2 regions of the Kluyvera sp. CHPC 1.2972 genome follow, and region 2 is predicted to be linked to the other one. Evidence: predicted binding sites of a transcription regulator. Region 2 holds the regulator's gene; the other holds the start of a gene.
The links. The regulator LexA, encoded in region 2, represses DNA repair genes until DNA is damaged. The targets are predictions, from matches to a motif close to TNCTGTATGTACATACAGNA.
Positions count from the first base shown of each region.

Region 1 (16,437 bases), on a different contig from region 2:
CGCTGCGTTGACGGATTTGATGGATCCAGCCGCGTTTGAGTAGTTGATCGCGCAGCACCATGCCAGAGATATGGTGCTTGCGGAACAGCTCGCTGCTTTCGCCGGTTTCCATCAGTTCAATAAAGCGGAGTTGAATGCGGCGCGGTTTGATCCACGCCAGAAAGGTGTCGAGCTGGTGATGGTTAACATCGCGCATCAGCACGGTGTTGACCTTCACTTTTTCAAAGCCCGCGGTAAAGGCGGCATCGATGCCGTCCATAACCTGGCGGAATTTATCCTGGCCAGTGATGGCGTGAAACTGACGCGCGTCAAGACTGTCGACGCTGACGTTAATCGCGGTTAAGCCCGCATCGCGCCAGCCCGCTACGTCGCGCGCCATGCGGTAACCGTTGGTAGTCACAGCAATCTGGCGGATAGCGGCATTCTCTCTCACAGCGGCGATGACGTCGGTAAAGTCGCGACGCAGCGAGGGTTCCCCGCCGGTCAGACGGACTTTTTCCGTACCCAGCGCCGAAAAGGCGCGCGTCACCCGGCGAATTTCGTCCAGAGACAGAAATCCGTTATTGGTGACCCCATTAGGCTGGTAGCCGTTTGGCAGGCAGTAGGTGCAGCGAAAATTGCATACGTCGGTAATCGACAAACGCAGATAGTAGAAGCTGCGTGCATACGCATCAGTGAGTTGTGAAGCCATAGACACCTTTCCAAATACGGGAGGCGAGATCATTTCTTCCTTCGCCCTGGCAACAGCGTTGGCTGTTGCGGCCAAAGCGCCGTATTTTTCAACTTAGGCGCAGAGGCTAGAGTGTGTTGTTCAACCTGCATAGCAGGATGACTGAACCATGTTATGCCGAATAGTAGCGCGAGAATAAAGGTTTCGCCATTTTCGCTTTCGCTATATAAACTTGTATATAGCGAGCCTATCGTGCACTTTCCCTACAGAATACGTAAAAATCACGTTTTTGCATTGATATACGTCATTTTGCTGGGGGTGGAGCATCGTCTTTTAGAGGTAGTTAGGCTAATGTAAGCAGGTTTTTCAGACATAAGGAAGTTGTATGCGCAATCGCACTTTTGCCGATCTCGACCGCGTTGTGGCGCTCGGCGGCGGGCACGGACTTGGACGCGTGATGTCGTCTCTCTCCACCCTTGGTTCTCGCCTGACCGGCATTGTCACCACCACCGATAACGGCGGCTCAACGGGGCGTATCCGTCGTTCGGAAGGCGGCATCGCCTGGGGCGATATGCGTAACTGCCTTAATCAGTTAATTACCGAACCCAGCGTTGCTTCGACGATGTTTGAGTATCGTTTTGGCGGTAACGGAGAACTTTCCGGACATAACCTCGGAAATTTGATGTTAAAGGCGCTAGACCACCTGAGCGTGCGGCCTTTAGAGGCGATCAATTTAATAAGAAATCTGCTGAAAGTTGAGGCTTCACTGATTCCCATGTCCGAGCAGCCGGTCGATTTAATGGCGATCGATAGCGAGGGGCATGAAATCTACGGCGAAGTGAATATCGATCAGCTTGCGCTGCCGCCGCAGGAGCTGATGCTAACGCCGTCGGTTTCCGCGACCCGCGAGGCAGTACAGGCTATCGCCGAGGCGGATCTGATTCTGATTGGCCCCGGCAGCTTTTACACCAGCCTGCTGCCTATTCTGCTGCTGCCGGAGATTGCCCAGGCGCTGCGCCGCACCCCGGCACAAATGGTTTACATTGAAAACCTCGGCCGGGAGCACAGCCCCGCAGGCCACTTAACCCTTGGCGACCGCCTTGTCCTGCTGGAGCACTACATTGGCAAACCCGTTATCGATGCCGTGATTGCTGGCCCCAAAACCGATATCAGTGGCGTAGAGGGGAAACTGGTCATTCAGCAGCCGCTTGAGGCCAGCGATATTCCGTATCGCCACGATCGCCAGTTGCTACGTGCCGCACTGGAAGAGGCACTCCAGGCTTTTGGTCGCGTTTCCTTAAAATCTTAAGGTTGTCTTAAAAAACGTCAGGCAGCATAGCGAGCATCAATCTCTTTGGGTTCAACGTTATGCTTCGCCTGTTTCGCCATCGTCCTACCGTCAGCCGACTGACCTACATCATCCTGTTTTCGCTGTACATCGCTCTGGCGCTGAATATCGCTTTCTATCGCCAGGCTTTTACATTGCTGCCGGTCGACGGCTTGCACAACGCGCTGGTGTTCCTCTCCATGCCGGTGGTCGCCTCTGCGGTGATGGCCATTTTGCTGGCCCTGGCTTCGGTGATTCGCTTAGAGAAAGTCGCCGCAACGCTGTTTATTTTGCTCAGCGCCAGCGCGCAGTATTTCATGATGAACTTCGGCATCATTGTCGACCGTTCGATGATTACCAATATTCTCGATACCACCCCTGCGGAAAGCTACGCCCTGCTCTCCGGGCAGATGATTATGGTGCTTGGTTTTACCGCACTGCTCTCTATTGCGCTGGCCTGGTGGATCAAAATTAAGCCCGCACCGAGCGTATGGCGCGGCACAATAATGCGTGCGGGCACCGTTCTCGTATCGGTGCTGTTAATCCTTCTGGTCGCTGGCCTGTTCTATAAAGATTACGCGTCGCTGTTCCGCAATAATAAAGAGCTGGTGAAATCGCTTAACCCGTCTAACAGCATTGTGGCCATGAACTCCTGGTATTTCCACCATGAGATGGACAACTTGCCGCTGGTGAAAATTGGTGAAGATGCCAAACAAAAAGCGGTGATGAAAAACGGCCCACGTAAAAATCTGACGATATTAATCGTCGGCGAAACATCGCGCGCCGCTAATTTCTCACTGGGCGGCTACGAACGCGAAACCAACCCGCTGCTGGCAAAAGATAACGTTGTCTATTTCCCAAAAACGGCGTCCTGCGGGACGGCCACTGCGGTCTCGGTTCCGTGCATGTTCTCTAATATGCCACGCACCGGTTATGACGAGTCATTAGCACACCACCAGGAAGGGCTGCTGGATATTATTCAGCGTGCCGGGATTCAGGTGCAGTGGAACGATAACGATGGCGGCTGTAAAGGTGCCTGCGACCGCGTTCCGCATCAGGATGTCACCGCGCTGAACCTGCCAGGGCAGTGCATCAACGGCGAATGTTACGATGATGTGCTGTTCCATGACCTGGAAAAAACCATTGATAGTATGCAGGGTGACGGCGTCATCGTGTTGCACACCATTGGCAGCCACGGTCCGACCTATTACAACCGTTATCCACCGGAATTCCGTCGTTTCACGCCAACCTGCGACACCAGCGAAATTCAGTCCTGTAGCCAGGAACAGCTGAAAAATAGCTACGACAACACGATTTTGTACGTCGACCATATTGTTGATAAAGCGATAAAATTACTGCAATCCAAACAGGATAAATTCACCACCAGCCTGGTTTACCTTTCCGACCACGGTGAATCTTTGGGTGAAAACGGCGTTTATTTACATGGGCTGCCTTATTCCATTGCCCCGGAAACGCAAAAACACGTGCCGATGCTGTTATGGTTATCTGATGATTATCAGCAGCGCTATGGCGTTAATTACGCCTGCCTGCAGCAAAAGGCCAAAGAAAATGACTACTCGCAGGATAATCTGTTCTCTACAATGCTGGGGTTAACGGGCGTAGAGACCCAGGAATATCGCGCAGCGGATGATATATTAGCCACCTGTAAATAGAGGCCAGCAGATGAAAATATTAGTCGTGGAAGATGACACCCTATTATTGCAGGGGCTGATTCTGGCAATGCAGAGCGAAGGCTACGCCTGCGACGGCGTCGCCACTGCACAGCAGGCGGCGTTGAGCCTGGCTAACGGGCATTACAGCCTGGTAGTACTGGATTTAGGTCTACCAGACGAAGACGGCCTGCACTTCCTCAACCGTATGCGTCAGGAAAAAATGAGCGTGCCGGTGCTGATTCTGACCGCCCGCGATACGCTTGAAGACCGCGTGATGGGGCTGGATACCGGTGCAGATGACTATCTGGTGAAGCCATTCGCGCTGGAAGAGTTGAATGCCCGCATTCGCGCCCTGCTGCGACGTAACCTCAACCAGGGCGATAACGAAATTACGGTTGAGAATCTGCGTCTTAACGTCACCCGTCGTCAGGTCTGGCTTGATGAAGAGTTGCTGGAGCTGACGCCGAAAGAGTACGCCCTGCTTTCACGCCTGATGCTGAAAGCGGGCAGCCCGGTACACCGCGAGATCCTCTACAACGATATCTACAACTGGGATAACGAACCGGCGACCAATACGCTGGAAGTGCATATCCATAATCTGCGTGACAAGGTGGGTAAAGCGCGGATTCGCACCGTGCGCGGTTTTGGCTACCAGTTGGTTAACGCGATAAGCAAAGCGGAGTAAGGCATGGCGCTATTTTCCATCCGCAAGTGGCCAATGCGGCATCAGCTGCTGCTCACCATTGGCGTGATTCTGGTGGTGTGCCAGCTCATTAGCGTGTTCTGGCTCTGGCATGAGAGCAAAGAGCAGATTGAGCTGGAAGTGGCGATGCTGATGCATAACCACAACAACGCCAAGCACATCCGCCACGAGGTGCGTGAAGCGATTGCCAGCCTGCTGGTGCCCAGCATGCTGATCATTGGCCTTGCGCTCTTCCTCTGCCTGCAGGCGGTAAAGCGGATCACCCGCCCTCTGGCCGACCTGCAACAAGAGCTGGATTCACGGACGCCGGGGAATTTGCAGCCAATCTTTCTTCAGCAGACCACCGTGGAAGTCGAGGCGGTGACCAACGCTATCAACCAGCTTGTTGATAACCTGACGCAGACGCTTAACCGAGAGCGTCTGTTTACCGCCGACGTCGCCCACGAGCTGCGTACGCCGCTGGCTGGATTAAAGCTGCACCTTGAACTGCTGGAGAAAACCCAGAAGCTCAACCTGTCCCCGTTAGTACAGCGCCTGGACCAGATGACCGATAGCGTGGCGCAACTGCTGCTGCTTGCCCGCGTCGGACAGTCGTTTTCGGCGGGGAGCTATCAGCAGGTGAATCTGTTGAGCGATGTGATTGAGCCACTGAAGGGCGAGCTGGAAACGATGCTGGAAACACGCGCACAAACGCTGGTGATTGCCGAACCGACACCAACGGTGACCGTTCCCGGCGATGCCACGCTGTTGCGCCTGCTGCTGCGAAATCTGGTTGAGAATGCCCATCGCTATAGTCCAAAAACGTCAGCGATTACGCTGTCGCTGGTTCAGGGCGTGCGACCGATGCTGGTCGTGGAAGATGAAGGTCCAGGGATTGATGAGTCGAAGGTGGGCGAACTGAGCCAGGCGTTTGTGCGCATGGACAGCCGATATGGCGGTATTGGTCTGGGGTTGAGTATCGTTACGCGCATCGCCCAGCTGCATGAGGCGGCGTTCTTTTTACAAAACCGCGACACTGCAACCGGGACGCGGGCATGGGTAGAGTTTCAACCGACGAAGCGCTAAGGCGCTTCAGAAGGTGAGCATCCAGTGGCAAACAAAGCCGGCAACGATGGCAACAGAGACGAGCACGGTGAACAGCTGTTGGACGTTCAGATTCGACATAACACTACCCTCAATAATTTTACGGATAGTATCAGTAGATTATATTAAGCGAACCTTAAGGCTGGTTCCCGGCCCGTGATGGCTGCCGCAATTCAGATAAATAGTGCCCGTTGAGCGGTCGTGCGGCCCCGGGGTCGGCGTAAACGCCTCGCCCGGGCTACATCGGATCGACCCGATATTTACGATGTCGCGATAAACAGCTCACGCAGCTGGTGTAAACGGTCGCGAATCTCTGCTGCTTCTTCGAACTCCAGGTTCTGCGCGTGTTTGAGCATCTGCGCTTCCAGCGACGTAATCTGCTGCTGCAGCGCTTTTGGCGTCAGCGCCTGGACATCCGGCTCGACGATGGTGACCGCGGTCTTCGACTTACCGCGACCTTTGGCCCTGGTTTTCGCCAGCCCCTCGCCCATCGCCAGAATATCGACAACGTCTTTCACCAGCCCCTGCGGCACGATGCCGTGCTCTTCGTTATAGCGCTGCTGTTTCTCACGACGGCGCTCGGTTTCGCCAATCGCTTTCGCCATTGACGGGGTAATTTTGTCCCCGTAGAGAATCGCTTTACCGTTGATGTTACGCGCCGCACGACCGATGGTCTGAATCAGCGAGCGTTCGGAACGCAGGAAGCCCTCTTTGTCGGCGTCCAGAATCGCCACCAGCGAGACTTCCGGCATATCGAGGCCCTCACGCAGCAGGTTGATCCCCACCAGCACGTCAAACTCGCCCAGACGCAAGTCGCGGATGATCTCCATACGCTCCACGGTGTCGATATCAGAGTGCAGGTAGCGCACCCGCTCACCGTGCTCTTCCAGATATTCCGTCAGATCTTCCGCCATACGTTTGGTCAGCGTGGTCACCAGCACACGCTCGTTAATCACCGAACGTTTACGAATTTCCGACAGCAGGTCGTCTACCTGCGTGCCAACCGGACGCACTTCAATCAGCGGGTCAAGCAGCCCGGTTGGACGCACCACCTGATCAATCACATCGCCGCCGGATTTTTCCAGCTCATAGTTGCCCGGCGTCGCCGACACGTAGATAGTCTGCGGCGCCAGTGCTTCAAATTCTTCAAACTTCAGCGGACGGTTGTCGAGCGCCGACGGTAGGCGGAAGCCGTACTCCACCAGCGTCTCTTTGCGTGCGCGGTCGCCGCGGTACATGCCGCCAATCTGGGGAATGGTGACGTGGGATTCGTCGATCACCAGCAGGCCGTCCGCCGGCAGGTAGTCAAACAGGGTTGGCGGCGGCTCGCCCGGTCCGCGCCCGGAGAGGAAGCGCGAGTAGTTTTCAATGCCGGAGCAGTAGCCAAGCTCGTTCATCATTTCGAGGTCAAACTGCGTACGCTGGCTCAGGCGCTGCTCTTCCAGCAGTTTGTTATTCGCCAGCAGCACCTTGCGGCGGTCCGCCAGCTCCACTTTGATCTCTTCCATCGCCTGCACAATACGCTCGCGCGGCGTCACGTAGTGCGATTTCGGGTAGATGGTAAAGCGCTGAATGGTCGAATCAACGTGGCCGGTCAGCGGGTCAAACAGCGAAAGGCGTTCCACCTCTTCGTCAAACAGCTCAACGCGCAGCGCCAAATCGTCAGATTCGGCCGGGAAGATGTCGATAACCTCGCCACGCACGCGGAAAGTCGCGCGCTGGAACGCTTGATCGTTGCGGGTGTACTGCAATTCCGCCAGACGGCGCAGAATGGAGCGCTGGTCGATAATCATGCCCACCGTCAGGTGCAGCATCATTTTGAGGTACAGGTCAGGGTCGCCCAGACCGTAGATAGCGGACACCGAGGCCACCACCACCACGTCACGGCGTTCGAGCAGCGCTTTGGTGGCAGACAAACGCATCTGCTCAATGTGTTCGTTCACCGAAGCATCTTTTTCGATGAAGGTATCCGAGCTTGGGACGTACGCTTCCGGCTGGTAGTAGTCGTAGTAGGAGACGAAGTACTCCACCGCGTTTTCCGGGAAGAACGCTTTCATTTCGCCGTACAGCTGGGCGGCCAGCGTTTTGTTCGGCGCCAGCACCATCGTCGGACGCTGAAGGTCAGCAATCACGTTGGCGACGGTAAAGGTTTTCCCCGACCCCGTTACGCCTAACAGCGTCTGGTGCGCCAGGCCGTCTTCCAGCCCCTCTTTCAGGCGTGAAATGGCAGCAGGCTGGTCGCCTGAAGGACTAAACGCAGAATGCAATTTGAAGGGTTTACTCATGGACAACGCTACCTGATGACGAATGGGCCGGGCTGGAGATTAATTCTACTCGCCGCCTGCCGAATTGCCAATAAAAAATACTGGATATAAAAACAGTAATCACTTACTGTATTTCGTGTTCCTGGGGCAACGGCACGCAAGAGCGGCTGAAATTTATCCTCTGACAAGATAAAACACCAGCCTGATAAGGTTATCCCCAAAATTTTTTCTCTTTTAACATTTGTCAATATAGGTCATGAAAGTTTTATGGCAATCCGCAGCACTTTTTATTACGCCATTGCTTTTATTTATCTTATTGAAATTTATAAAAAACATCGAAAAGCCGCGTTTCGCATCAATTCAGGCGCAGGCCGCATGTTCTCTCGTTTACCGCAGGTTTTCTAACTCTAATACACAGGGTTATCCACAGGAATAGTGGATAACTGCCGCTAGCCCCTATCCCCCGGCACCCGGCGATTTGCGCAACGGCGTGTCAACGGGAAAGCAAAAAAATATTTTATCGTCGATTTTGATATTTATCAGCGAAAAGGCACGCCCATTTTGTCCATCAACATGAGCGATTTCCTTACGTTATCTTCGGGTTAGCGCTTACGAATGAAGATGAAAAAGGCGTGCCAGAAAAGCGGCTTACAGGGCGCTCAGGTCAAGGTATTGCCCAAGTGGTTGGGATTCAACGTCATTGCCAAGCCATGGGATCTCTCCAAGCAACGGTGCGGGAAGCATTCGCTGGAGCGTGCTGAGGTATTCTGCGTGGCGACGCCCTGGTGGCGTCACATCGTTGGCAATCCAGCCCGCCAGTCGTAGCCCTGCCTGCTGTACTGCCTGCGCGGTCAGCACCGCGTGGTTGATGCAACCAAGCTTCACGCCCACCACCAGGATGACCGGCAGCTGTTCTGCCTTCACCCAATCCGCCAGCGTCAGCGTTGGCGAGAGCGGCGTAAACCAGCCACCGGCCCCTTCCACCAGCACCCAGTCGGCTTCGGCCTCCAGCGCGCGCAGCCCAGCGGAAAGCACGCTGGCCTCGATAGGCCGCTGCTCGTCGGCGCTGACGATATGCGGAGAGGTCGGCTCGGCAAAAGTATACGGGTTCACTTGCTCATAGCGTAACGGCAGCACGCTGTTGCGTTGCAGCGCCAGTGCGTCGCTGTTGCGCAAACCGTCGGCGGTCATTTCACTGCCGGAAGCAACCGGCTTATACCCCGCGGTACGCCGCCCAAGTGAACCTGCCGCCTGGAGCAGCGCGGTGCTGGCGACGGTTTTTCCGACTTCGGTGTCAGTACCGGTTACATAAAAGCGTTCAGTCACGCGAGATCACTCCTGTAAAAAGATGGTAGGTCAGCGGGAATCCTCCCGCCTGAGATGGCCACGCCAGCTGAAGCTGCTGAAGCCTGCTGCGGGTCAGCGGCTGCTGGCTGCGTCCCTCGTGGAGATGCGTCGCGCCAATACCCTTCAGCGAACGCATGGCGCTCAGCGCATCGGGAAAGGCCAGCGTGATAGAGGTGGCAACGCTGCGGCAGTGGTAGCCAACTAGTGCCTCCTGCAGCGCCGTCTCGGGAAGAAAACGGTTGGCGTGTGGACGCTGGTCAACGGCACGCCAGGCCTGATTCAGCTCTGGCAGTGAGCCTGCCGTCAACGTGGTAAAGGCCAGCGTGCCGCCGGGGCTAAGCTGGCGATATAGCCCCTCCAGCGCCACGTGGAGATCGCTGCACCACTGAATAGCCAGATTGCTCCACACCAGATCAAAACCACCGGCAGGTAGCGGAATAGCTTCGATATCGGCCTGGAGATAGCGGTCTGCCGCCTGCTGACGCTGCGCCTGCTCAAGCATTTCCGCTGAGAGATCCAGCGCCGTCACATGGCAGCCTTTGTCGCGCCAGTAGCGACTGTAGCTACCCGGCCCACAGCCCGCGTCCAGCACGCGGTCAAACGCCCGCGACGGCAGCTGGGACAGCAGCTGCTGTGCGCTCAGACGCTGTAACTCGTCGTGCTGATGGTAGTGCGCCGCCGCACGGCCAAACGCCGCCGCCACCGCCTGTTTATTGACGGTCGCCATGCAACACCTCCAGCAGTCTGTCGATATCCTGCGCTTCATGCGCCGCGGTCAGCGTTAAGCGCAAGCGTGCCGTCCCTGCGGGTACCGTCGGCGGGCGAATCGCCGTCACCCAACAGCCCTGCTCCCGCAGTTGATCGGCCAGGTTGAGGGTGTGCTGGTTATCGCCGACGACAAGCGGCTGAATCGCACTTTGTGAGTCGGTTAAGGTATAAGCCAACCCCTGTGCGCCGTGACGGAACGCGGCAACGTGCTGCGCCAGCTTTTCACGTCGCTGCTGGCCGTCATCGCTCTGAATCACGGCCAGCGCCGCCTGTAGCGCAACCGCCTGGGCGGGCGGCATGGCGGTGCTGTAAATCAGATGGCGGGCGAACTGCACAAAGTAATCCGCCACGTCATGGCTGCACAGCACCGCGGCACCGCTCAGGCCAAACGCTTTGCCAAAGGTCACCACCAGCAGCTCAGGATGAACGCCCTGCTGCTGACAACTCCCCCGTCCGTTTGTGCCGTTGATGCCAATACCGTGCGCATCATCGACCATCAACCAGGCGTTAGCGTTGCGCACAGCCGCAGCGATATCCGCCAGCGGCGCGCCGTCGCCATCCATGCTGAACACCCCTTCAGTGACGGCCAACTGTTGACCGTCGATGGGGGCCGCCAGCAGCCTGGAGAGATGCTGGCTGTCATTATGCTGAAAGCGGCGCAGCTGCGCCGGGCTTAGCGTGGCGGCTTCAAGCAACGACGCGTGGCTGAGACGATCGGCCACGATCCGGTCTTCACGCCCGGCAAGTGCGGCGATCGTCGCCTGATTGGCAGCAAAACCGGAGATAAACAGCAGCGCGCGGTCATAGCCCAACCAGTCGGCCAGTTGCTCTTCAAGGCGTCGATGGGCCTGGTGGTAGCCGGTCACATGCCCGGACCCACCGCTGCCCACGCCATACTGCTCTGCCCCCTGCTGCCAGGCGTGGATCACCTGCGGATGCTGGCTGAGGCCAAGATAGTCATTGCTGGAAAAGTTGCAGTAACGACGTTCACCGCGCACCAGCCAGCGACCTGCACCTTGTTCCAAAGGCTGGCGTGAACGAAAGGCCTGGGCCTCCCGACGTTCGCTTAATGCCTGTTCAATGCGCTGCTGCCAGCTCATATCGCCGCCGCGTTGTAATAATCCTCGGTGTCCGGCGTCATCAGTACCTGCTCCAGACGCTGCTGCTGTTCGTTATCACCCGCCGTCACCGTGGTCTGCTGCGGGTTAAGACCCAGTTTACGGAACAACTGCAGGTCTTTATCCTCTTCCGGGTTCGGCGTCGTCAGCAGTTTGCAGCCGTAGAAAATGGAGTTCGCGCCCGCCATAAAGCACATCGCCTGGGTCTGCTCGTTCATCTGCTCACGGCCTGCGGAGAGACGAACGTGGGAGGTTGGCATCATGATGCGCGCCACGGCAATAGTGCGAATAAAATCAAAGGCATCGACATCGTCGTTATCCGCCAGCGGCGTGCCCTTCACCTTCACCAGCATGTTAATCGGCACGCTCTCCGGCGGCGTTGGCAGGTTGGCTAGCTGCAGCAACAGCCCGGCGCGGTCGGTGACGGTTTCACCGAGGCCTACAATGCCGCCGGAGCAGACTTTAATCCCGGCGTCGCGCACTTTATCCAGCGTGTCCAGGCGCTCCTGGTAGCTGCGGGTGGTGATGATATTGCCGTAGAATTCCGGCGAGGTATCGAGGTTGTGGTTGTAGTAATCCAGCCCCGCCGTCGCCAGACGACTGGCCTGGCTATCGGACAGCGTGCCCAGCGTCATACAGGCTTCCAGCCCCATCTCTTTCACGCCCTGAACCATCTGCTCCAGGTACGGCATATCGCGATCGTTCGGGTTTTTCCACGCCGCGCCCATGCAGAAACGGGTCGAGCCCGCTAGCTTGGCTTTGCGCGCCGAGTCCAGCACCTGCTCGACTTCCATCAGGCGTTCGGTTTCCAGCCCGGTTTTGTAGCGGGAGCTCTGCGGGCAGTATTTGCAGTCTTCCGGGCACGCGCCGGTTTTGATCGACAGCAGCGTGCTCACCTGCACCTGCCGAGGGTCGAAGTGCTGGCGGTGAACCTGTTGAGCTTCAAACAGTAAATCGAGCAGCGGTTTATCGAAAAGAGCGGTGACCTGCGACATTGTCCAGCGTAAAGGGTTAGCCATTGGCTTCTCCGGGGTTTTGTTAATTTTCGGTTCGGTTTATACTCGTAAACCTAAAACTTTTCAAAATGGTTTACAAGTCGATTATGACAACGGACGATCTTGCCTTCGATAGCCGCCATATCTGGCATCCCTATACCTCAATGACTCAACCGCTGCCGGTCTACCCGGTGGTTTCCGCCGAGGGCTGCGAGCTACACCTCGCCAGCGACGAGCATCTGGTGGACGGCATGTCCTCATGGTGGGCCGCCATTCACGGCTACAACCACCCGCGTCTGAACGCGGCGATGAAGACGCAGATCGACCAGATGTCGCACGTGATGTTTGGCGGGATCACCCACCCTTCCGCCGTGGCGTTGTGCCGTAAACTGGTGGCGATGACCCCGGAGCCGCTGGAGTGCGTGTTCCTGGCCGATTCGGGTTCGGTGGCGGTGGAAGTGGCGATGAAAATGGCGTTGCAGTACTGGCAGGCCAAAGGCGAGTCGCGTCAGCGTTTCCTGACCTTCCGCAACGGCTATCACGGCGATACCTTTGGCGCAATGTCGGTGTGCGACCCGGATAACTCGATGCACAGCCTGTGGAAGGGCTACCTGCCGGAGAACCTCTTCGCGCCCGCGCCGCATAGCCGCTTTGACGGGGAGTTTGACGAGTATGATATGGTGGCCTTTGCCCGCCTGATGGCCGCGCATCGTCACGAAATTGCTGCCGTTATTCTTGAGCCTGTCGTTCAGGGTGCGGGCGGCATGCGGATGTATCATCCGGAGTGGCTCAAACGAATTCGTAAGATGTGCGATCGCGAAGGGATCCTGCTGATTGCCGATGAAATTGCCACCGGCTTTGGCCGTACCGGCAAGCTCTTTGCCTGCGATCATGCGGGCATCAGCGCCGATATTCTGTGTCTCGGAAAAGCACTAACCGGCGGCACCATGACCCTCTCCGCTGCTATCACCACCCGTGAGGTTGCCGAGACCATCAGCAACGGTGAAGCGGGCTGCTTTATGCACGGCCCCACTTTTATGGGCAACCCGCTGGCCTGCGCTGTCGCCACTGAAAGCCTGGCGCTGCTGGAGAGCGGCGAGTGGCAAACGCAAGTGGCGGCGATTGAACGTCAGCTCAAGCGCGAACTCGCTCCGGCCGCCGACGCACCGCTGGTCGCCGATGTCCGCGTGCTGGGGGCCATTGGCGTCGTCGAGACGCGCTATCCGGTGAACCCGGCGTTGCTCCAGCGCTTCTTCGTCGAACAAGGGGTGTGGATCCGTCCGTTTGGCCGCCTGATTTATCTGATGCCACCGTACCCGATTACGCCGCAGCAGTTGACACGTCTGACGCGGGCGGTGTGTCTGGCGGTCGAGCAGGAAACATTTTTTATCCAATAAGCTGCGGTAATCTCCCCACGTTACCGCTACACTCCTTTGTTAATCAGTTGATTAACAAAGGAGGCAGTTGATGAAATTAGTCAGTCACGACCTGCGTGACGGTGAAAAGCTCCCTCATCGCCAGGTGTTCAACGGCATGGGCTACGATGGCGAAAACCTATCTCCCCATCTGGCCTGGGATGACGTTCCTGCGGGCACCAAAAGCTTTGTCGTAACCTGCTACGATCCGGATGCGCCAACCGGCTCCGGTTGGTGGCACTGGATCGTTGCCAATATTCCAGCCGATACCCGCGAACTGCCAACCGGTGCAGGTTCAGGCCTGGTCGGGTTACCGGCAGGCGCCCTGCAAACCCGTACTGACTTTGGTAAAGCGGGCTACGGCGGCGCGGCACCGCCGAAAGGCGAAACCCACCGTTATATCTTCACCGTCCATGCGATGGACGTTGAAAGCATTGAGGTTGATGAAGGCGCCAGCGGCGCGATGGTCGGCTTCAACGTGCACTTCCATAGCCTCGGCAGCGCATCCATCACCGCCCTGTTCAGCTAATCGCAGCCTAATCTGTTCACGCCCTGCCGGGGAAACCTCGCAGGGCTTTTTTATGGCTGACACGAAGCGCTGTAATTTTCTAACGTAAACGCCAGTGCATGACAGGAAAGCGCAGTAGTGTGAGGGGAATGTAAATTTATCTTGTGAATTTGATCACAATTTAAAAACAAACACGCCAATACAAAAGGTGATTTAAATCACAAAAAACAGGACAGGAAAGGACGTATTTTCGCTTTGTAGCCGACTTACAGCCATTTTATGTGACAGCGATCACCAAAAGTGACCTATTGATGGGGTGATGAGAGTGATCAAGATCACAAACACCCCTCGGGGTACGCGAGACGAAAACGCCGTGATAGAGTCGATTTTGCATACTGAACGACTGGATGGTTTTTGGCGAAACCATCACAACTATGACGACGCGCAGCATCTAAGACGCGCACCACGAGGGGTGTTTTTATGTTATCACCAGATATCAAGGTCAAGGTACAGAATTTTGGCCGCTTCCTCAGCAATATGGTGATGCCCAATATTGGCGCATTCATTGCCTGGGGTTTGATTACTGCACTGTTTATTCCCACCGGATGGCTCCCTAACGAGACGTTAGCCAAACTGGTCGGCCCGATGATCACCTATCTGCTGCCGCTGTTAATCGGTTATACCGGCGGCCGTCTTATCGGCGGCGAGCGCGGCGGCGTGGTCGGTGCCATCACTACCATGGGCGTTATCGTTGGCGCTGATATGCCAATGTTTATGGGCGCAATGATTGCTGGTCCACTGGGCGGCTGGGCGATTAAACGCTTCGACCGCTGGGTTGACGGCAAAATCAAAAGCGGCTTTGAGATGCTGGTGAACAACTTCTCAGCCGGTATCATCGGCATGCTGTTGGCTATGCTCGCCTTCCTGGCGATTGGCCCGATGGTTGAGCTGCTCTCTAAAGCGCTGGCGACCGGTGTTAACGTCATGGTGCAGAACAACCTGCTGCCGCTGACCTCTATCTTTGTTGAACCGGCAAAAATTCTGTTCCTCAACAATGCGATTAACCACGGTATCTTCTCACCGCTGGGCATTCAGCAGGCCACCGAAACCGGTAAATCTATCTTCTTCCTGATTGAAGCGAACCCAGGCCCAGGCCTCGGCGTGCTGCTGGCGTACATGTTCTTTGGTAAAGGCAGCGCCAAGCAGTCCGCGGGCGGTGCGGCGATTATTCACTTCTTCGGTGGCATCCACGAAATCTACTTCCCGTACGTGCTGATGAACCCGCGCCTGCTGCTGGCGGTGATTCTGGGCGGCATGACCGGCGTCTTTACCCTGACCCTGTTCAACGCCGGCCTGGTTTCCCCGGCCTCTCCTGGCTCTATCTTTGCCGTACTGCTGATGACACCGAAGGCCTCTATTATTGGCGTGGTGCTGTCGATTCTGGCCTCAACGCTGGTCTCTTTCCTGACCGCCTCCATGTTGCTGAAACGCGTTCGCGTTGGCGATGAAGAGAGCAACGGCCTGGCGGAAGCCACCCGTCGCATGCAGAGCCTGAAGCAGCAGTCAAAATCCGGCGAGAAATCCTCCGGCGAACTGCCACAGCCAGCAATGCGCAGCGAAACGCTCGACCTGTCTAAAGATCTGCACCACGTACGTAAAATCATCGTGGCGTGCGATGCGGGTATGGGCTCCAGCGCATTGGGCGCAGGCGTACTGCGCAAGAAGGTGAAGGATGCGGGCCTGACCCACATTTCGGTGAGCAACTGCGCGATTAACAGCCTGCCTGACGACGTTGACCTGGTGATTACCCATCAGGACTTAACCGAACGCGCCATGCGCTTTGCGCCACAGGCGATGCACATGTCGCTCTCCAACTTCCTCGACAGCGGCCTGTATACCGACCTGACCACCCGCCTGCTGGCAGCCAAACTGCCTGCCGCCGCGAACGACAGCCGTCTCATCAACCAGACGATTATCGCGGCGAACGATGACGCTTTCGACGGCACCGAGCGCGATGAGAATCTGTTTAAGCTCAGCGCGGACAACATTTTCCTCAACCTGACCGCTGAAAATAAGGCTCAAGCTATTCGCTTTGCCGGTGAGATGCTGGTCTCCGGTGGCTACGTTGAACCGGACTATGTTGATGCCATGCTGGCGCGTGAAGCGCTGACCACCACTTACCTGGGAGAATCCATTGCGGTGCCGCACGGTACCGTAGAAGCCAAAGACCGCGTGCTGCGCACCGGGATTGTCATTTGCCAGTACCCGCAAGGCGTTCGATTCGGCGATGAGCCGGACGATATCGCCCGCCTGGTTATCGGCATTGCAGCCCGCAACAACGAGCACGTTCAGGTTATCGCCCGCTTAGCGAACGCCCTGGATGATAAAGACGTGATTGAGCGTCTGACGCAGACCAGCAGCGTGCAGGAAATTCTACAAATCCTGTCCGGCGAACAAGCAGCATAAGGCTTCAGGGGCGAAACGCCCCTGACATGGAAAGTTTTTCTCGAGGTCAGATTTATGAAAGCGATTCATTTTGGTGCAGGGAATATTGGTCGGGGATTTA
Region 1 covers NZ_JAPKIB010000016.1:61,084-77,520, forward strand. Annotated here, with positions in the region: gene moaA (GTP 3',8-cyclase MoaA) at 1-691, opposite strand, end outside; molybdenum cofactor riboswitch at 679-815, opposite strand; gene yvcK (uridine diphosphate-N-acetylglucosamine-binding protein YvcK) at 1,056-1,979, shown strand; gene eptA (phosphoethanolamine transferase EptA) at 2,039-3,670, shown strand; gene pmrA (two-component system response regulator PmrA) at 3,681-4,355, shown strand; gene pmrB (two-component system sensor histidine kinase PmrB) at 4,359-5,438, shown strand; gene uvrB (excinuclease ABC subunit UvrB) at 5,717-7,741, opposite strand; gene V6944_RS19525 (hypothetical protein) at 7,988-8,125, shown strand; gene bioD (dethiobiotin synthase) at 8,369-9,046, opposite strand; gene bioC (malonyl-ACP O-methyltransferase BioC) at 9,039-9,794, opposite strand; gene bioF (8-amino-7-oxononanoate synthase) at 9,778-10,935, opposite strand; gene bioB (biotin synthase BioB) at 10,932-11,972, opposite strand; gene bioA (adenosylmethionine--8-amino-7-oxononanoate transaminase) at 12,056-13,345, shown strand; gene V6944_RS19555 (kinase inhibitor) at 13,416-13,892, shown strand; gene V6944_RS19560 (PTS mannitol transporter subunit IICBA) at 14,352-16,337, shown strand; gene V6944_RS19565 (mannitol-1-phosphate 5-dehydrogenase) at 16,392-16,437, shown strand, end outside.
Region 1: uvrB (excinuclease ABC subunit UvrB) is a predicted target of LexA. The motif match lies at 7,820-7,839, and genes of this name have one in related genera.

Region 2 (16,437 bases):
CGGTGATACGTTCGCAAGGGGCATTCAGATATTTCGCGGCATAAGCGGCAGTAAAGGCAATGGCGACCGGTTCAGTACAACCTAATGCCGGGGCGACTTCTTTTTTCAGCCACTGAATAAAAACGGAGGGATTTACATTGCTCATAATAAGCGCTTCCAGATTAAGTGATGCTCGAATGGCGCTAATGTAATTTTTTTTCTGAGGAAAAACTTACTCTAATTCCCTGCTATTTTTCAGGTTATAGGGAATTTCATTCTCTTTTTAATAAAATGTATCCGCAAAAGGGATTTAAAGTTAACTTATTGATTTGTTGTGTTTTTAATGGCGGTTTCTTGAACATTAAATGGGATTTAGTTAACTGGATCACGCTATTTTAAGAGTGTGAATTTTCTCTTTTTTCGCCATTTTGTGAAATGGGTTAATAAATAGACAGGTTCTGGTGATTCAGAACGGGTAAAAAAAGTAGATCTGGATCACACTTCTGCGTTATACAAAGAGCTCGGCCCAGAGAAAGAGGTGCTAGCCATGACGTCGCTATCTCGTCCACGCGTTGAGTTTATCTCCACCATTCTGCAGACCGTACTGAACCTGGGTCTGCTCAGTCTTGGCCTGATCCTGGTCGTTTTCCTCGGTAAAGAGACGCTACATCTGGCGGATGTCCTGTTCGCTCCTGAGAGCACCAGCAAGTACGAGCTGGTGGAAGGGCTGGTGGTCTACTTCCTCTACTTTGAATTTATCGCCCTGATTGTGAAGTACTTCCAGTCGGGCTTTCACTTCCCGCTGCGCTACTTTGTCTATATCGGCATCACGGCGATTGTGCGGCTGATTATCGTTGACCATAAATCACCGCTGGACGTGCTGATTTACTCTGCCGCCATTCTGCTGCTGGTGATTACGCTGTGGCTGTGTAACTCGAAGCGGTTGAAGCGGGAGTAAGTTGCCCGATGGCGCTGCGCTTATCGGGCCTACAAACATCACTTCCCTGTAGCTCGGCCAAGCGAAGCGCCGCCGGGAACGGCTCGGAGCCTACCGATACCTGCGACAAAAAAAGGCGCTCCATAGGAGCGCCAAACAGTCACAAGTTAGGGTTCGTTCAAGTTGAGGATAATAGCAGTGGCATTGCTGATGAAAATTAGCCCTTCACGCCCCCGGCCGTCAGGCCATTGACCAGCCAACGCTGCGCCAGCAGGAAGACCACGGTAATCGGGATAGCGGAAAGTACGGCCGCCGCGGCAAAGTCACCCCACAGGTAGTTTTGCGGGTTGAGGTATTGCTGCATACCAACGGCCAGGGTGTAGCTGTTCACATCACGCAGCAGCAGTGATGCAACCGGAACTTCGGTGATCGCGGCGATAAACGACAGGATGAACACCACCGCCAGAATCGGTACCGACAGCGGCAGCAGAACCAGACGGAATGCTTGCCACGGGGTAGCGCCATCCAGCGCTGCCGCTTCTTCCAGAGAACCATCAATCGTTTCGAAGTAGCCTTTAATTGTCCAGACGTGCAGCGCGATACCGCCGAGGTAGGCGAAGATCACGCCGCCGTGGGTGTTCAGGCCGATAAACGGAATGTACTGGCCCAGACGATCAAACAACGCGTACAGAGCAACCAGCGACAGTACCGCTGGGAACATCTGGAAAATCAGCATCCCTTTCAGCAGCGTGGCTTTGCCCGGGAAGCGCATGCGGGCAAACGCATAGGCACAGGTGGTGGAGAGCGTCACGATGCCAATCGCAGTGATACCGGCGATTTTTACCGAGTTCCATAGCCACAACAGGACCGGGAACGGCGGCGGTGTTACGCGCCCATCGGCGTGCTCAACGCTGAAGCCCAGCGCCAGCTTCCAGTGCTCCCAGGAGATGTTCTCCGGGATCAGGCTGCCGGTGGCGAAGTTACCTTCGCGCAGTGAAATGGCGATAACCATCAGCAGCGGGAACATAATCGCCGCAATGAAAATCAGCAGCAGAAGGTGCGTGGTAAAGAGACGCAGTTTCTGAGATTTGGGTTGTACCATAGCCATGTTCGAGTCTCCCTTAATCAAACTTCATGCGCGTGGCTTTCAGGTTCACTATCGCAAGCGCACCGACCAGCAGGAAGATAAGCGTCGCAATCGCTGCCGCCAGACCGAAGTCCTGGCCGCCGCCGCCTTCAAAGGCGATACGGTAGGTATAGCTCACCAGCAGGTCGGTATAGCCGGCTGGTGTGGTGGTGCCGAGACGGTCCGGGCCGCCGTTGGTTAACAGCTGAATCAGCACGAAGTTGTTAAAGTTAAAGGCGAAGCTGGCGATCATCAGCGGCGTCAGCGGCTTAATCAGCAGCGGTAACGTAATCTTGAAGAAGTTCTGGAACGGGCCAGCGCCATCCATTGCCGACGCTTCATACAGGTCGTCCGGGATTGCCTTCAACAGGCCCATGCACAGGATCATCATGTACGGGTAGCCGAGCCAGGTGTTGACGATCACAATCATCGAACGCGCGGTGGTCGGGTCACTGAACCAGGCCGGTTTGATACCGAACAGCGCGCTCAGCATCATGTTGATTTCACCAAAGCTCTGGTTGAACAGCCCTTTGAAAATCAGAATCGAGATAAACGACGGTACGGCGTACGGCAGAATCAACAGCACGCGGTAGATGGCTTTGCCCTTCAGTGATTCCCACTGTACGAGGCAGGCCAGCACCATACCGACGGCGACGGTCAGAATGACGGTCAGTACCGAGAAGACCACCGTCCAGACGAAGATAGCGAAGAACGGCTTCTGGATGCCTTCGTCGGTGAAGACGCGGGTGAAGTTGTCCCAGCCGATGCCGACGGTGTAGCCAGGGCTCAGCTTCTCATCGCCCCAGGAACCATCGGCGTTCACCGTCTGGTAGAAGCCCACGTCGTTGTTAGGACGGTATTTTACGCCGCTCTGGTTGTTGGTCAGTAGGCCATCGTCGGCCAGGGTGTAGAGCGGCTGGGTGCCGGAGAACTGGCGCAGCGAGCTCATGGTGACTTTGCTTTCATCCGGCAGCACGGCGGTCAGTTGGTTCAGCGCCTGGCGGTTTTGGGTGATCACGCGAAGTTGCGCGCGCTCGCCGGTCGGCAGTGCTTCCGTCTCTTTCAGCTGCAGCTTCTGCTCACCGCCAATCTTAAAGTTGTCGGAGAGGTAATTTTTGCCGCTCTCGCCGTCGGTGAGGGCCAGCTGCCACTCATCACCCGCCGGGAACAGGCTGAAGTTGTAGGTTTTGCCCGCCTGATAAGAACGGTCCATCAGCACCTGCTGGGCGCGTTCAAAGGTGAGCTGGTTGGTGCTGCTGTAGTTGGTAAAGGCGATGGCGATGGTGCAAATCAGGGGGAACAGGACGAACAGCCCCATCCCGGCCATGCCAGGGTAAACGTAGCGCCAGGCGTAGGTTTTACGGTTGGCGAAAATATACAGGCCCGCTGAGCTTAAGATCAGCGTCATGATGGCGAACAGGTACTCCCCTTGTGCGTACATTAAAACTACAAGGTAACCCACCAGCAAGCCCAGCAGACCAATCACTGACCATTTCAGCGTGTCGCTTTGCCACCAATGTTTCTTTTTAATGACATCCATGGGGATCTTCCTCTACAGCGTTTGAGCTTTTCCCCTCCCCCTGAGGGAGAGGGGATAAAAACATTACTTGGTGATACGACCCTGCGCGTCCTTCAGCGCTGCATCGACGGTCTGACGACCGCTTGCGGCGTTGATGACAGCGGTACGAACGGCATACCAGAATGCAGACATCTGTGGGATGTTCGGCATGATTTCGCCTTTCTGGGCGTTATCCATGGTGGCCGCGATACGCGGATCTTTCGCTAAGGTATCCTGGAAAGATTTCAGCGCAACGGCGCCCAGCGGTTTGTCCTTGTTCACTTCTTCCAGACCCTGGTCGGTCAGCAGGTAGTTTTCGAGGAACTCTTTCGCCAGCTCTTTGTTCGGGCTTGCCGCGTTGATACCGGCGCTCAGCACGCCAACGAACGGTTTAGACGGCTTGCCTTTGAAGGTTGGCAGCAGCGTAACGCCGTAGTTGACTTTGCTCTTGTCGATATTCGACCACGCCCACGGACCGTTGATGGTCATCGCCGTTTCGCCCTTGTTGAAGGCTGCTTCCGCGATGGAGTAATCGGTATCCGCGTTCATGTGCTTGTTCTTGATAAGATCAACCAGGAAGGTCAGGCCCGCTTTCGCGCCAGCGTTGTCCACGCCCACGTCTTTCACGTCATACTTGCCGTTTTCAAACTTGAACGCGTAACCACCGTCGGCAGCAATCAGCGGCCAGGTGAAGTACGGTTCTTGCAGGTTGAACATCAGCGCAGATTTGCCTTTCGCCTTCAGCGTCTTATCCAGCGCAGGGATCTCTTCCCAGGTTTTCGGTGGGTTTGGCACGAGGTCTTTGTTGTAAATCAGCGACAGCGCTTCAACCGCGATTGGGTAAGCGATCAGCTTGCCGTTGTAGCGAACGGCATCCCAGGTGAATGGATAGAGCTTGTCCTGGAACGCTTTGTCCGGGGTGACTTCTGCCAGCAGGCCAGACTGCGCGTAGCCGCCAAAGCGGTCATGTGCCCAGAAGATGATATCCGGGCCGTCGCCGGTCGCGGCAACTTGCGGGAATTTTTCTTCCAGTTTATCCGGGTGTTCTACGGTGACTTTAATCCCCGTGTCTTTCTCAAATTTCTTACCTACCTCGGCCAGGCCGTTATAGCCTTTGTCGCCGTTGATCCAGATAACCAGCTTTCCCTCTTCAATTTTTGCCAGGGCAGAGGCGGAAAACATCATCGTGGTTAATGCGGACAGCGCGAGGATGCGAGCGCCAGTTTTAATTTTCATATATCCCGTCCTTTCTAGGTGATGTACTCGTGGATACACAGAGGTGGTTTAACGTCGATGAGTTTCCTTTTTTAGCAACCCCTTTCCATCCTCCTGGGGTCTACGCCCTAGGGGTCTGTAGTGTGATCTCCGTAACATAAATCCCCGTTATGCGTCTTGGCGCACAAAAAAAAGCGCCGTTTTTTGCAAGCCCCATCACGATTTTCGTTTTGATGAGATGTCATCGGGGGCAGAGCGTCCCTTCTCATCCTCCCGTCTCCTCCCCCATAAAAAACCGGGGGGGTGGAGGATTCACCAAATGGATGTGTACGGCATAGTCAGCCCATCTTGAGTGTTTCTGTTGGTGACAAGTTGTAACGAGGGAGAAGGGCATGGCGAACGTACAGCTACGCAATGTAACGAAAGCCTGGGGCGACGTGGTGGTATCAAAAGATATCAACCTCGACATCCAGGAAGGGGAGTTCGTGGTGTTTGTCGGGCCATCCGGCTGCGGTAAATCGACGTTGCTGCGTATGATCGCGGGCCTCGAAACCATCACCAGCGGTGATTTGTTCATCGGTGAAACCCGCATGAACGATATCCCGCCTGCCGAACGCGGGGTGGGCATGGTGTTCCAGTCCTACGCGCTGTATCCCCATCTGTCCGTCGCCGAAAACATGTCCTTTGGCCTGAAGCTGGCTGGTGCCAAAAAAGAGATTATCAACCAGCGCGTGACCCAGGTCGCCGAAGTTCTGCAGTTAGCCCATCTTCTGGAACGTAAACCGAAAGCCCTGTCCGGCGGTCAGCGCCAGCGCGTGGCGATTGGTCGTACGCTGGTGGCCGAGCCGCGCGTCTTCCTGCTGGATGAACCTCTGTCTAACCTGGACGCCGCGCTGCGCGTTCAGATGCGTATTGAAATCTCCCGTCTGCACAAACGGTTAGGCCGCACGATGATTTACGTCACCCACGATCAGGTCGAAGCGATGACGCTGGCCGACAAAATCGTGGTGCTGGACGCCGGTCGCGTCGCGCAGGTCGGGAAACCGCTGGAACTGTATCACTACCCGGCAGACCGCTTCGTTGCGGGCTTTATTGGCTCACCGAAGATGAACTTCCTGCCGGTCAAAGTCACCGCCACCGCCATCGAGCAGGTACAGGTCGAGCTGCCGAACCGTCAGCAGATCTGGTTGCCGGTGGAGAGTAACAACGTTCAGGTTGGCGCCAACATGTCGCTGGGCATTCGCCCGGAACACCTGCTGCCGAGCCACATCGCCGATGTGACGCTGGAGGGGGTGGTCAACGTTGTCGAGCAGCTTGGTCACGAAACGCAAATTCATATCCAGATCCCTGCCATCCGTCAAAACCTGGTCTACCGCCAGAACGACGTGGTGTTGGTTGAAGAGGGAGCCACATTCGCTATCGGCTTGCCGCCAGAGCGCTGCCATTTGTTCCGTGAGGATGGCACCGCATGTCGTCGGCTGCACAAAGAGCCAGGCGTTTAAAGAAGTCCCATAAAACAAAACAAACATGAAGCTCTTACGTCGCCAGCGATAAGGCGAGAAGGGTGGAATGTTCAAGAAAAGCAATGATCTCAGGAGATAGAATGATGATTACTCTGCGCAAACTCCCCGTGGCGGTTGCCGTCGCAGCAGGCATTATGTCTGCTCAGGCAATGGCTGTAGATTTCCATGGTTACGCGCGTTCCGGCATTGGCTGGACGGGCAGCGGCGGTGAACAACAGTGCTTCCAGGCAACCGGTGCACAAAGTAAATACCGTCTCGGTAACGAATGTGAAACCTACGCCGAATTAAAACTGGGTCAGGAAGTGTGGAAAGAGGGCGATAAGAGCTTCTACTTCGACACCAACGTGGCCTACTCCGTAGCACAGCAGAACGACTGGGAAGGTACCGACCCTGCATTCCGTGAAGCGAACGTCCAGGGTAAAAACCTGATTGACTGGCTGCCAGGTTCCACCATCTGGGCCGGTAAGCGCTTCTACCAGCGTCATGACGTTCACATGATCGACTTCTACTACTGGGATATTTCTGGTCCTGGTGCCGGTATCGAAAACGTTGACCTGGGCTTCGGTAAACTGTCTCTGGCAGCGACCCGTTCTCAGGAAGCGGGCGGTTCTTACATCTTCAGCAGCAACAACACCTATAGCGCATCTAAAGACACCGCGAACGACGTCTTCGACGTTCGTTTAGCTGGTCTGCAAACTAACCCGGACGGCGTGCTGGAACTGGGTGCTGACTACGGTCGTGCTAACCACACCGATGGTTATAGCTTTGCTGATGATGCTTCTAAAGATGGCTGGATGTTCACCGCTGAACATACCCAGAGCATGCTGAAAGGCTACAACAAGTTTGTACTGCAGTACGCAACTGACGCAATGACCACCCAAGGTAAAGGTATTCCTCAGGGCACTAACAGCGCTCCTTCCTTCACCGTTGGCGGCATTACCTATCCGAACGTTGTTAACAACAACGGCAGCCTGTGGCGCGTATTGGACCACGGTGCAATCTCTCTGGGTGATAAATGGGACCTGATGTACGTCGGTATGTACCAGAACATCGATCTGGATAACAACCTGGGTACTGAATGGTACACCGTTGGTGTGCGTCCTATGTACAAATGGACACCAATCATGAGCACCCTGCTGGAAGTTGGCTATGACAACGTGAAATCTCAGCAGACTGGCGATCGCAACAACCAGTACAAAATCACCCTGGCGCAACAGTGGCAGGCGGGCGACAGCATCTGGTCTCGTCCAGCAATTCGCGTGTTCGCAACTTACGCGAAGTGGGATGAAAACTGGGGCTATGTGAAGAATGGCGACAGCGTGTCCCGTTACGCGGTGTCTAGCAACTCCAACCTTTCTAACACCAGCCGTGGCGACAGCGATGAGTGGTCCTTCGGTGCTCAGATGGAAATCTGGTGGTAATTCAGCACTAACCTGAAGCAATAAACTGACGAGGGGCGAAAGCCCCTCTGTTCCGTAAGGTTTAGCGCGCTATTGCCTGGCTACCGCTAGACCGACGATTTCTGAGGTCATCATAATGAAAATGAAAAAAAGTCTCGTTGCTCTGTGCTTATCCGCTGGATTGCTGGCGAGCGTTCCGGGTATCAGCCTTGCGGACGTCAACTATGTGCCGCAAAACACCAGCGCCGCACCCACTATCCCCACCTCGGCTCTCCAGCAACTGACCTGGACGCCGGTCGACCAATCGAAAGTGCAGTCCACCCAAATCTCTACCGGTGGTCAGAGCCTGAATGTACCGGGGATCACCGGTAACGTCGTGGCCTACAGCGTGCCGGCCAATATTGGTGAAATCACGCTGACGCTGACCAGCGAAGTGAACAAACAAACTAACGTCTTTGCGCCGAACGTGCTGATTCTCGATCAGAACATGACGCCTTCTGCCTACTTCCCAAGCAGCTACTTTACCTATCAGGCTCCGGGCGTGATGAGCGCCGACCGTCTGGAAGGCGTCATGCGCCTGACCCCAGCCTTAGGCCAGCAGAAGCTGTACGTCCTGGTCTTTACCACTGAAAAAGATCTCCAGCAGACCACGACGTTGCTGGATCCGGCTAAAGCCTATGCCAAAGGCACCGGCAATGCGGTACCGGATATTCCAGACCCGGTGGCGAAACATACCACTGACGGCCTCGTGAAGCTGAAAGTCAAAACCAACAGTAGCTCCAGCGTGCTGGTCGGCCCACTGTTTGGCTCCTCCGGTCCGGCACCGGTCACCGTGGGTAACACCGCCGCACCGGCCTATAGTGCGCCTGCTGCCGCCCCGGTGGTTGCGCCAGTTGCCGCTCCAGCGGCGAAAGCAGAGCCAATGCTGGATGACACGGAAACCTACTTCAACAACGGTATTAAGCAGGCGGTAGCGAAAGGGGATATCGACAAAGCCCTGAAGCTGATGAATGAAGCCGAACGCCTGGGCTCGAAATCTGCTCGTTCCACCTTTATCGGCGCTGTAAAAGGCAAGGGGTAAGTTCTCCCCACAGCGCTGATGTTTAGGCGAAGCCTTTTGGTGTGCCCATCCGGGCACGCCATTTTTCTACCCTCCATAGCGTGACACAAAACTGTTGCACTGCTGTTGCGCTAATGATCGTATTTGACCATTCCTGCACCCCCTCCCGCTGTGTTCTGCGATACAATAGCCAGAAGTTATGTATTGGAGAGACAGGCATGTCGCACCCCGCACTGACGCAACTCCGCGCGCTGCGCTATTTTGACGTCATTCCCCCGCTTGAATCGGCACAGCGTGACTGGCTGATGCTGGAAGATTCCATGACCAAACGGTTTGAGCAGTTCGGGAAACCCGTTAGCGTCACGCTGCTGAATGAAGCCTTCGTGGGCCCGGACGCGCTGGACGGTGAGCAGCACTTGCTGCCGGATGAACCTCGCTATTGGCTGCGAGAAATATTATTGTGCGTGGGCGACGAACCCTGGCTTGCCGGGCGCACCGTGGTACCGGAGTCGACGCTGTGCGGCCCGGAACTGGCGCTACAGAGGCTTGGGCAAACGCCGCTCGGGCGCTATCTGTTTACGTCATCGACGTTGACCCGGGATTTTATCGAAATAGGGTGTCATGATGCGCTGTGGGGGCGACGTTCCCGCCTGCGTCTGAGCGGCAAACCGCTGCTACTGACGGAGCTTTTTTTGCCCGCATCGCCGCTGTACTAAGAGGAAGAAGAAAAATGGAGTGGAGTCTTAGGTCGAATAAGCTGCTCGCTTACCATCGACTCATGCGTACGGACAAACCGATTGGCGCGCTATTGCTGCTGTGGCCGACGCTGTGGGCGCTGTGGGTGGCTTCCCCAGGCGTGCCGCCGCTGTGGATCCTGGCAGTGTTTGTCGCTGGCGTCTGGCTGATGCGCGCCGCGGGCTGTGTGGTCAATGATTATGCGGATCGTAAATTTGACGGCCACGTAAAACGCACCGCTAATCGACCGCTGCCGAGCGGGGCGGTGTCGGAGAAAGAGGCTCGCACGCTGTTTATCGTGCTGGTGCTGCTCTCCTTCATACTGGTGTTGACCCTCAACACCATGACTATTCTGCTGTCGATTGCCGCGCTGGCATTGGCGTGGGTTTACCCGTTTATGAAGCGCTATACCCATCTGCCGCAGGTGGTGCTTGGCGCGGCGTTCGGCTGGTCTATCCCTATGGCCTTTGCCGCCGTGAGCGAAACGCTGCCGCTGAGCTGCTGGCTGATGCTGCTGGCTAACATTCTGTGGGCGGTCGCCTACGACACGCAGTATGCGATGGTTGACCGTGACGACGATGTGAAAATCGGCATTAAATCGACGGCGATTCTATTCGGCGATAACGACCGTCTGATTATCGGCATTCTGCAGGCCGGTGTGCTGGGCCTGATGACGCTTATCGGCTGGCTGAACGGCCTGCACTGGGAATTTTACTGGTCAATCCTGATTGCTGGCGCGCTGTTCGTTTACCAGCAGAAGCTGATTCGCCACCGCGAACGCGGGCCTTGCTTCCAGGCGTTTCTGAACAATAACTATGTGGGGCTGGTGCTGTTTATTGGCCTGGCGATGAGTTACTGGCAGATCTGATACAGCCATTGAAACCGTAGCCCGGCCAAGCGAAGTGCCGCCGGGATTGGCTCTGAGCCTTCCCGGAGTCGGCGTGTCGCCTCGTCCGGGCTACGATATCAAACATAAAAAAATCCCCGGTCTCAGCCGGGGATTTTTGTTTTTACTGCGCCGCCTCTTCCTGCGTCACGCTCTCAATCGTCAAGCGCACGTCTGAGGTAATCAGGCTTGCCATCATCTGGTACACCTTCATCGTCTCTTCCGGTTCGGCATCGCCGCTGTCGCTGATATAGCCTTCATCGCGCAGGGTTAACACCAGTGAAGAGAACACCGCTTTATCGAAGAACTCCGGCGAGTTGATACCGTGCAGCACGGAGAGACGCTGAGCCAGCGTCCGGCTCTCTTTCTCCAGTGTACTACGGTTCATCGACGGATTGCCGCTCAGCAGCCAGAAGGTGATCGCATAACGCTGCAATGTCTCGCGTGCACCGGCAGCCAGCAGCTGCAGAGTGCGGGAGTGGGAAGCGTTGATACGCAGCTCGCCGTTGTGTTCGGTAAGCATCTCCTGACGAACCATCTCCGCAATCAGCGTATCGATAACCGCTGGCAGTTCCGCGCGATCCCAGCGCAGGAACAGCTCGGCTTTCAGCATCGGATACAGCGTATCGATAATGCTCAGCACCTGTTCACGCGAAATCTGGCGATGCTGGGTCATAATCGACGCCAGCAGTGACGGCATGATCAGCATATGCGCGATGTTATTGCGGTAGTAAGTCATCAGCACCGCCTGCTCGCGCGGCAGAATGATGATGTCACCGATGGTGTCCTTCTCAACTTCGAACTTATTCATCTGCAGCGCATGATCGATAAGCTCGCTGGCAGAGGAGGTCGGTGCCGTCGCATCAGGCGCATACGGTGCGTTACGCAGCAGCGCCAGATAGCAATCCAGTTGCTGAGTTAGCTGCTCGCGGGTCAGCGAACGCTGACGCGAAGCCAGCAGCGCGGTACAGCACAGGTTCATGGCGTTCGCCGCGCCTGCGTTGTTGATACGCACCATCAGCTCGGCCGCCATCTTGTTGACGGTCGGCGTCAGCCAGGCAGGACGCACGGCTTCGATCGGGTCGATAGACTCACGCCACTCCGGCACATGGTGGTTCAGGTAGGTCATCAGCGGCATCGGTTCGCCGAAGTTGACGTAGCCCTGGCCCAGATTACGCAGTTTGCTCAAGCCGCGCAGCATCTGCGGCAGGCTCTCTTTCTCTTTGGTCGCGCCGCGCAGCTCTTTCGCGTAGGTACCCACTTCCATCACGTGTTCGTAGCCGATGTAAATCGGCACCAAAGTGATAGGACGGGAACCGCCGCGCAGCATCGCCTGAATGGTCATCGACAGGGTGCCGGTTTTCGGATCCAGCAGACGACCGGTACGGGAACGCCCGCCTTCCACAAAGTACTCCACGGAATAACCGCGGCTGAACAGCTCGCCGAGGTATTCGCGGAAAACGGTGGAATAGAGCTTGTTACCCTTAAAGGTACGGCGAATAAAGAAAGCGCCCAGGCGGCGGAAAATCGGACCTGCTGGCCAGAAGTTCAGGTTGATACCGGCAGCAATGTGCGGCGGCACCAGCCCCTGGTGATAGAGCACGTAAGAGAGCAGCAGGTAGTCCATGTGGCTACGGTGGCACGGCACATAGACAATTTCATGCCCGTCGTGCGCCAGCTGGCGTACGCGCTCGGCGTTGTGAACGTTAATGCCCTGGTACAAACGGTTCCAGGTGAAGCTGAGGATACGGTCGGTCAGACGAATCATCTCGTAGGAGAAGTTCGCCGCGATCTCTTCCATCAGCGCAATGGCGTTCTGCTGCGCTTTCTCGTGGGAAATTTTCTTGCTGCGCGCTTCGTCTTCTACTGCTTTGGCGATAGCTTTTGACGCCAGCAGCTTCTTGAACAGGTCATGACGAGCAGGAAGACGCGGGCCGACCGCCGCCAGACGCTGGCGGGCAAAGTGCATACGCGCGACGCGAGCCAGTTTCTGAGCGATAGTTTTATCGGTACCGTGTTCGTCCGCCATGCGGCGCAGAGAGACGGAAGGCGAGAAGCGGACAAAGCTGTCGCGACCAAGCCAGGATACGGCAAAGAACTTCTGGAAGCCGTTTAGCATGCGCAGCGGTGGGTTAACCTCACCTTTCTCGCGACCAGGAGAACGACCAAACATCACCGACACCGGCACCATTTGCACATCCAGCTCAGGATTGCTGCGGTGCAAATCGAGGTAGTCGTGGAACAGTTTGATCGACTCTTCTTTCGGCGTGTAGTAGGTGAACACGCGCGGTCCGCCGTGGATAAAGACGTAGCGCGGCAGCAGCGTACCGTCGATCTCAAGCGGTTCAAGCGGGTCGGGTAAATCGTGCGCCAGGCACTGAGCGCGCAGCGTCAGCAAGTCAGCCTTAGAGTTATAAGGCAGGACGTACATAATCGGGCGCGACGTATCAAGCCCCAATTCCTGGGCAGGTTGTGCCGGAATAGACTTGCTTTTTACCAGAACACTTAATGGTAAATTCAGTAATTTGTAGTAAATTCGTGGCCAGCCGGACATAAACGATGTAAAGCCTCTGGTTAATCATGCAAATGCGCGGCAAGAATATCAGAAAGTCGGTGAAATTTCTGTTCTACCGCCTCATAACACGCATTGTCATTGACGTAAAAACAAAAAAGGTTCTTGAGATGGCCAATAATACCACTGGGATTACCCGAATTATCAAAGCTGCGGGCTATTCCTGGAAAGGATTCCGCGCGGCGTGGATCAATGAAGCGGCGTTCCGCCAGGAAGGCGTTGCCTCTGTTATCGCGATTATTATCGCCTGCTGGCTGGATGTTGATGCCATCACCCGTGTCCTGCTCATCGGATCCGTCCTTTTGGTGATGATAGTGGAAATTCTCAATAGTGCACTGGAAGCGGTCGTTGACCGTATCGGTTCTGACTATCACGAGCTCTCCGGTCGGGCGAAAGACATGGGTTCAGCGGCGGTGCTGTTGTCCATTTTTGTGGCGGTGTTCACCTGGGCGACCCTGCTGTGGTCACATTTTCACTAAAGCGGTGAAAACTGCCTGATTTCGTGAGTTTTATGGTTCCAAAATAGCCAGTAGCTGTATATACTCACAGCATAACTGTATATACACCCAGGGGGCGGAATGAAAGCGTTAACGACCAGGCAGCAAGAGGTGTTTGATCTCATCCGGGATCACATCAGCCAGACGGGCATGCCGCCAACGCGTGCGGAAATTGCTCAGCGTTTGGGGTTCCGTTCCCCGAATGCGGCTGAAGAGCACCTGAAAGCGCTGGCGCGTAAAGGCGTCCTTGAGATTGTCTCAGGCGCTTCTCGTGGTATCCGCCTGCTGGTAGAAGAAGAAGAGGGGCTGCCGTTGGTAGGCCGCGTCGCGGCGGGTGAACCGTTGCTGGCGCAGCAGCACATCGAAGGTCACTACCAGGTTGACCCGTCCTTGTTTAAGCCAAGCGCCGACTTCCTGCTGCGCGTGAGCGGTATGTCGATGAAAGACATCGGTATTATGGATGGCGACTTGCTGGCCGTGCATAAAACTCAGGACGTACGTAACGGTCAGGTTGTGGTCGCACGTATCGATGAAGAAGTGACGGTAAAACGCCTGAAAAAACAGGGTAACGTCGTCGAACTGCTGCCGGAAAACAGCGAATTTAAACCTATCGTGGTCGATCTGCGTCAGCAGAATTTCTCCATCGAAGGACTGGCCGTTGGCGTTATCCGCAACGGCGAGTGGCTGTAACTCTCTCCCCATACTAATGGCTGTGATACTTCCGCTATCGCAGCCTTTTTTCGTTCTGGTCAAAACTCATGCCGCTACTTACTCACGCCGATAAGGCGCTGTGGCGCCTTGCGCTGCCGATGATCTTCTCCAACATTACCGTTCCGCTGCTGGGGCTGGTGGATACCGCCGTTATTGGCCATCTCGATAGTCCCGTCTATCTGGGAGGCGTCGCGATAGGCGCCACGGCAACCAGCTTCCTGTTTATGCTGCTGCTGTTTTTGCGCATGAGCACTACCGGGCTCACGGCGCAGGCGTTTGGCGCAAAAAATCCGCAGGCGCTGGCTCGCGCGCTGGTACAGCCGCTGATGTTAGCGCTGGGGGCAGGATTGCTGATCATTCTTTTCAAAACGCCGCTGATAAACCTGGCGCTCTCCATCGTTGGCGGCAGCGGAGAAGTGCTGGAGCAGGCGCGGCGTTTCCTCGATATCCGCTGGCTCAGTGCCCCCGCATCACTGGCGAACCTGGTGCTGCTCGGCTGGCTGCTGGGCGTGCAGTACGCCCGCGCACCGGTCGTGCTATTGGTGGTGGGTAACGTGCTGAATATCGTGCTCGACCTGTGGCTGGTGATGGGACTGCACATGAACGTGCAGGGCGCGGCGCTGGCAACGGCGATCGCCGAATATGCCACACTGCTGGTGGGTCTGGGGATGGCGCGTAAGGTGCTGGTGATGCGCGGGATCTCGTGGGCGATGCTGAAAACGGCCTGGCAGGGCGATTTTCGCCGCCTGCTGGCGCTCAACCGCGACATCATGCTGCGCTCGCTGCTGCTCCAGCTCTGCTTCGGTGCGGTAACCGTCTTCGGCGCGCGGCTGGGCAGCGAAGTGGTGGCGGTGAACGCCGTGCTGATGACCATGCTGACCTTCACCGCCTACGCGCTGGATGGCTTTGCCTATGCGGTGGAAGCCCATTCCGGGCAGGCCTATGGTGCGCGCGACGGCAGTAAGCTGCTGGAAGTCTGGCGCGCGGCATGCCGCCAGGCGGGCGTCGTGGCGCTGGCGTTTGCGCTGATTTACGCCCTTCTGGGTGAGCATATTGTGGCGCTGCTAACCTCGCTGCCTGAACTGCAGCAGTTGGCCGATCGTTACGTGCTCTGGCAAGCGGTGCTGCCGGTGATCGGCGTGTGGTGCTATCTGCTGGACGGCATGTTTATCGGTGCCACTCGCGGCGCGGAGATGCGTAACAGCATGGCGGTGGCCGCCGCCGGGTTTGCGCTTACCATGCTTGCGCTGCCGCTGCTTGGCAACCACGGGTTGTGGCTGGCGCTCGCCGTATTTCTTGCGCTGCGCGGTCTGGCGCTGGCCTTTATCTGGCGTCGTCACTGGAAAAACAACAGCTGGTTTGCCTGACAGTATGGTTAAAGATTCCGAATAATGAAACGGCACCAGAATGACTGACTACAATTAGTCTCACGCTTAGCGAAAAAGATGTCTTCCTGAAACATCGCTTTTGCTATTCACTCACTGACGATCGAGGATTCGATGATGAATAAAGACGAAGTCGGCGGTAACTGGAAACAGGTTAAAGGTAAAGTGAAAGAGCAATGGGGCAAACTGACCGATGATGATATGACGGTGATCGAAGGCAAACGCGATCAGCTGGTCGGTAAAATTCAGGAACGCTACGGCTACGCGAAAGATCAGGCCGAAAAAGAGGTGGATAGCTGGGATAAACGCCACAACCACCGCTGGTAATAACGTCCTCCTGCCCGTGCGTACAAGGAAGTACGCTCCCCCTGCTTAACGCCCGTTAGCGGGATTTCTTTTTAATCTGAATGGTATGGTCGTGATGGCAGTGTTCGTGAGCGCTGCACGCTTCCACTTCCACGCAGGCTGAACACAGCCCGTGTGCTTCAATCACGTTATGGCGCAGAGCGAAGCCCATTTTGGCCGCCAGCGCGTGCATGATGTCTTCCACCCCTTCCGCACACTCTTCCTTCACCACGCCGCAGCGATCGCAGATAAACATGGCGGAGGTATGGGTGGGCTGATCGAACAGGTGACAGAGCACATAGCTGTTAGCGGATTCCACCTTATGCACGAAACCTTGTTCGAGCAGAAACTCTAGCGCGCGATAGACGGTCGGCGGCTTAGCCTGCGGCTCTTTAACGCGCAGCAGGTCGAGCAGGTCGTAGGCGCTAATGGCCCCTTCCTGGAGACTCATCAGACGCAGCACTTCCAGACGTTGCGGAGTCAGGCGCACGCCGCGTTGCGCACACAG
Region 2 covers NZ_JAPKIB010000014.1:30,137-46,573, forward strand. Annotated here, with positions in the region: gene V6944_RS18335 (L-cysteine desulfidase family protein) at 1-145, opposite strand, end outside; gene psiE (phosphate-starvation-inducible protein PsiE) at 527-937, shown strand; gene malG (maltose ABC transporter permease MalG) at 1,134-2,024, opposite strand; gene malF (maltose ABC transporter permease MalF) at 2,038-3,582, opposite strand; gene malE (maltose/maltodextrin ABC transporter substrate-binding protein MalE) at 3,646-4,836, opposite strand; gene malK (maltose/maltodextrin ABC transporter ATP-binding protein MalK) at 5,208-6,317, shown strand; gene V6944_RS18365 (maltoporin) at 6,419-7,759, shown strand; gene malM (maltose operon protein MalM) at 7,875-8,819, shown strand; gene ubiC (chorismate lyase) at 9,017-9,514, shown strand; gene ubiA (4-hydroxybenzoate octaprenyltransferase) at 9,529-10,401, shown strand; gene plsB (glycerol-3-phosphate 1-O-acyltransferase PlsB) at 10,544-12,973, opposite strand; gene V6944_RS18390 (diacylglycerol kinase) at 13,102-13,470, shown strand; gene lexA (transcriptional repressor LexA) at 13,570-14,178, shown strand; gene dinF (MATE family efflux transporter DinF) at 14,247-15,566, shown strand; gene V6944_RS18405 (CsbD family protein) at 15,702-15,911, shown strand; gene zur (zinc uptake transcriptional repressor Zur) at 15,967-16,437, opposite strand, start outside.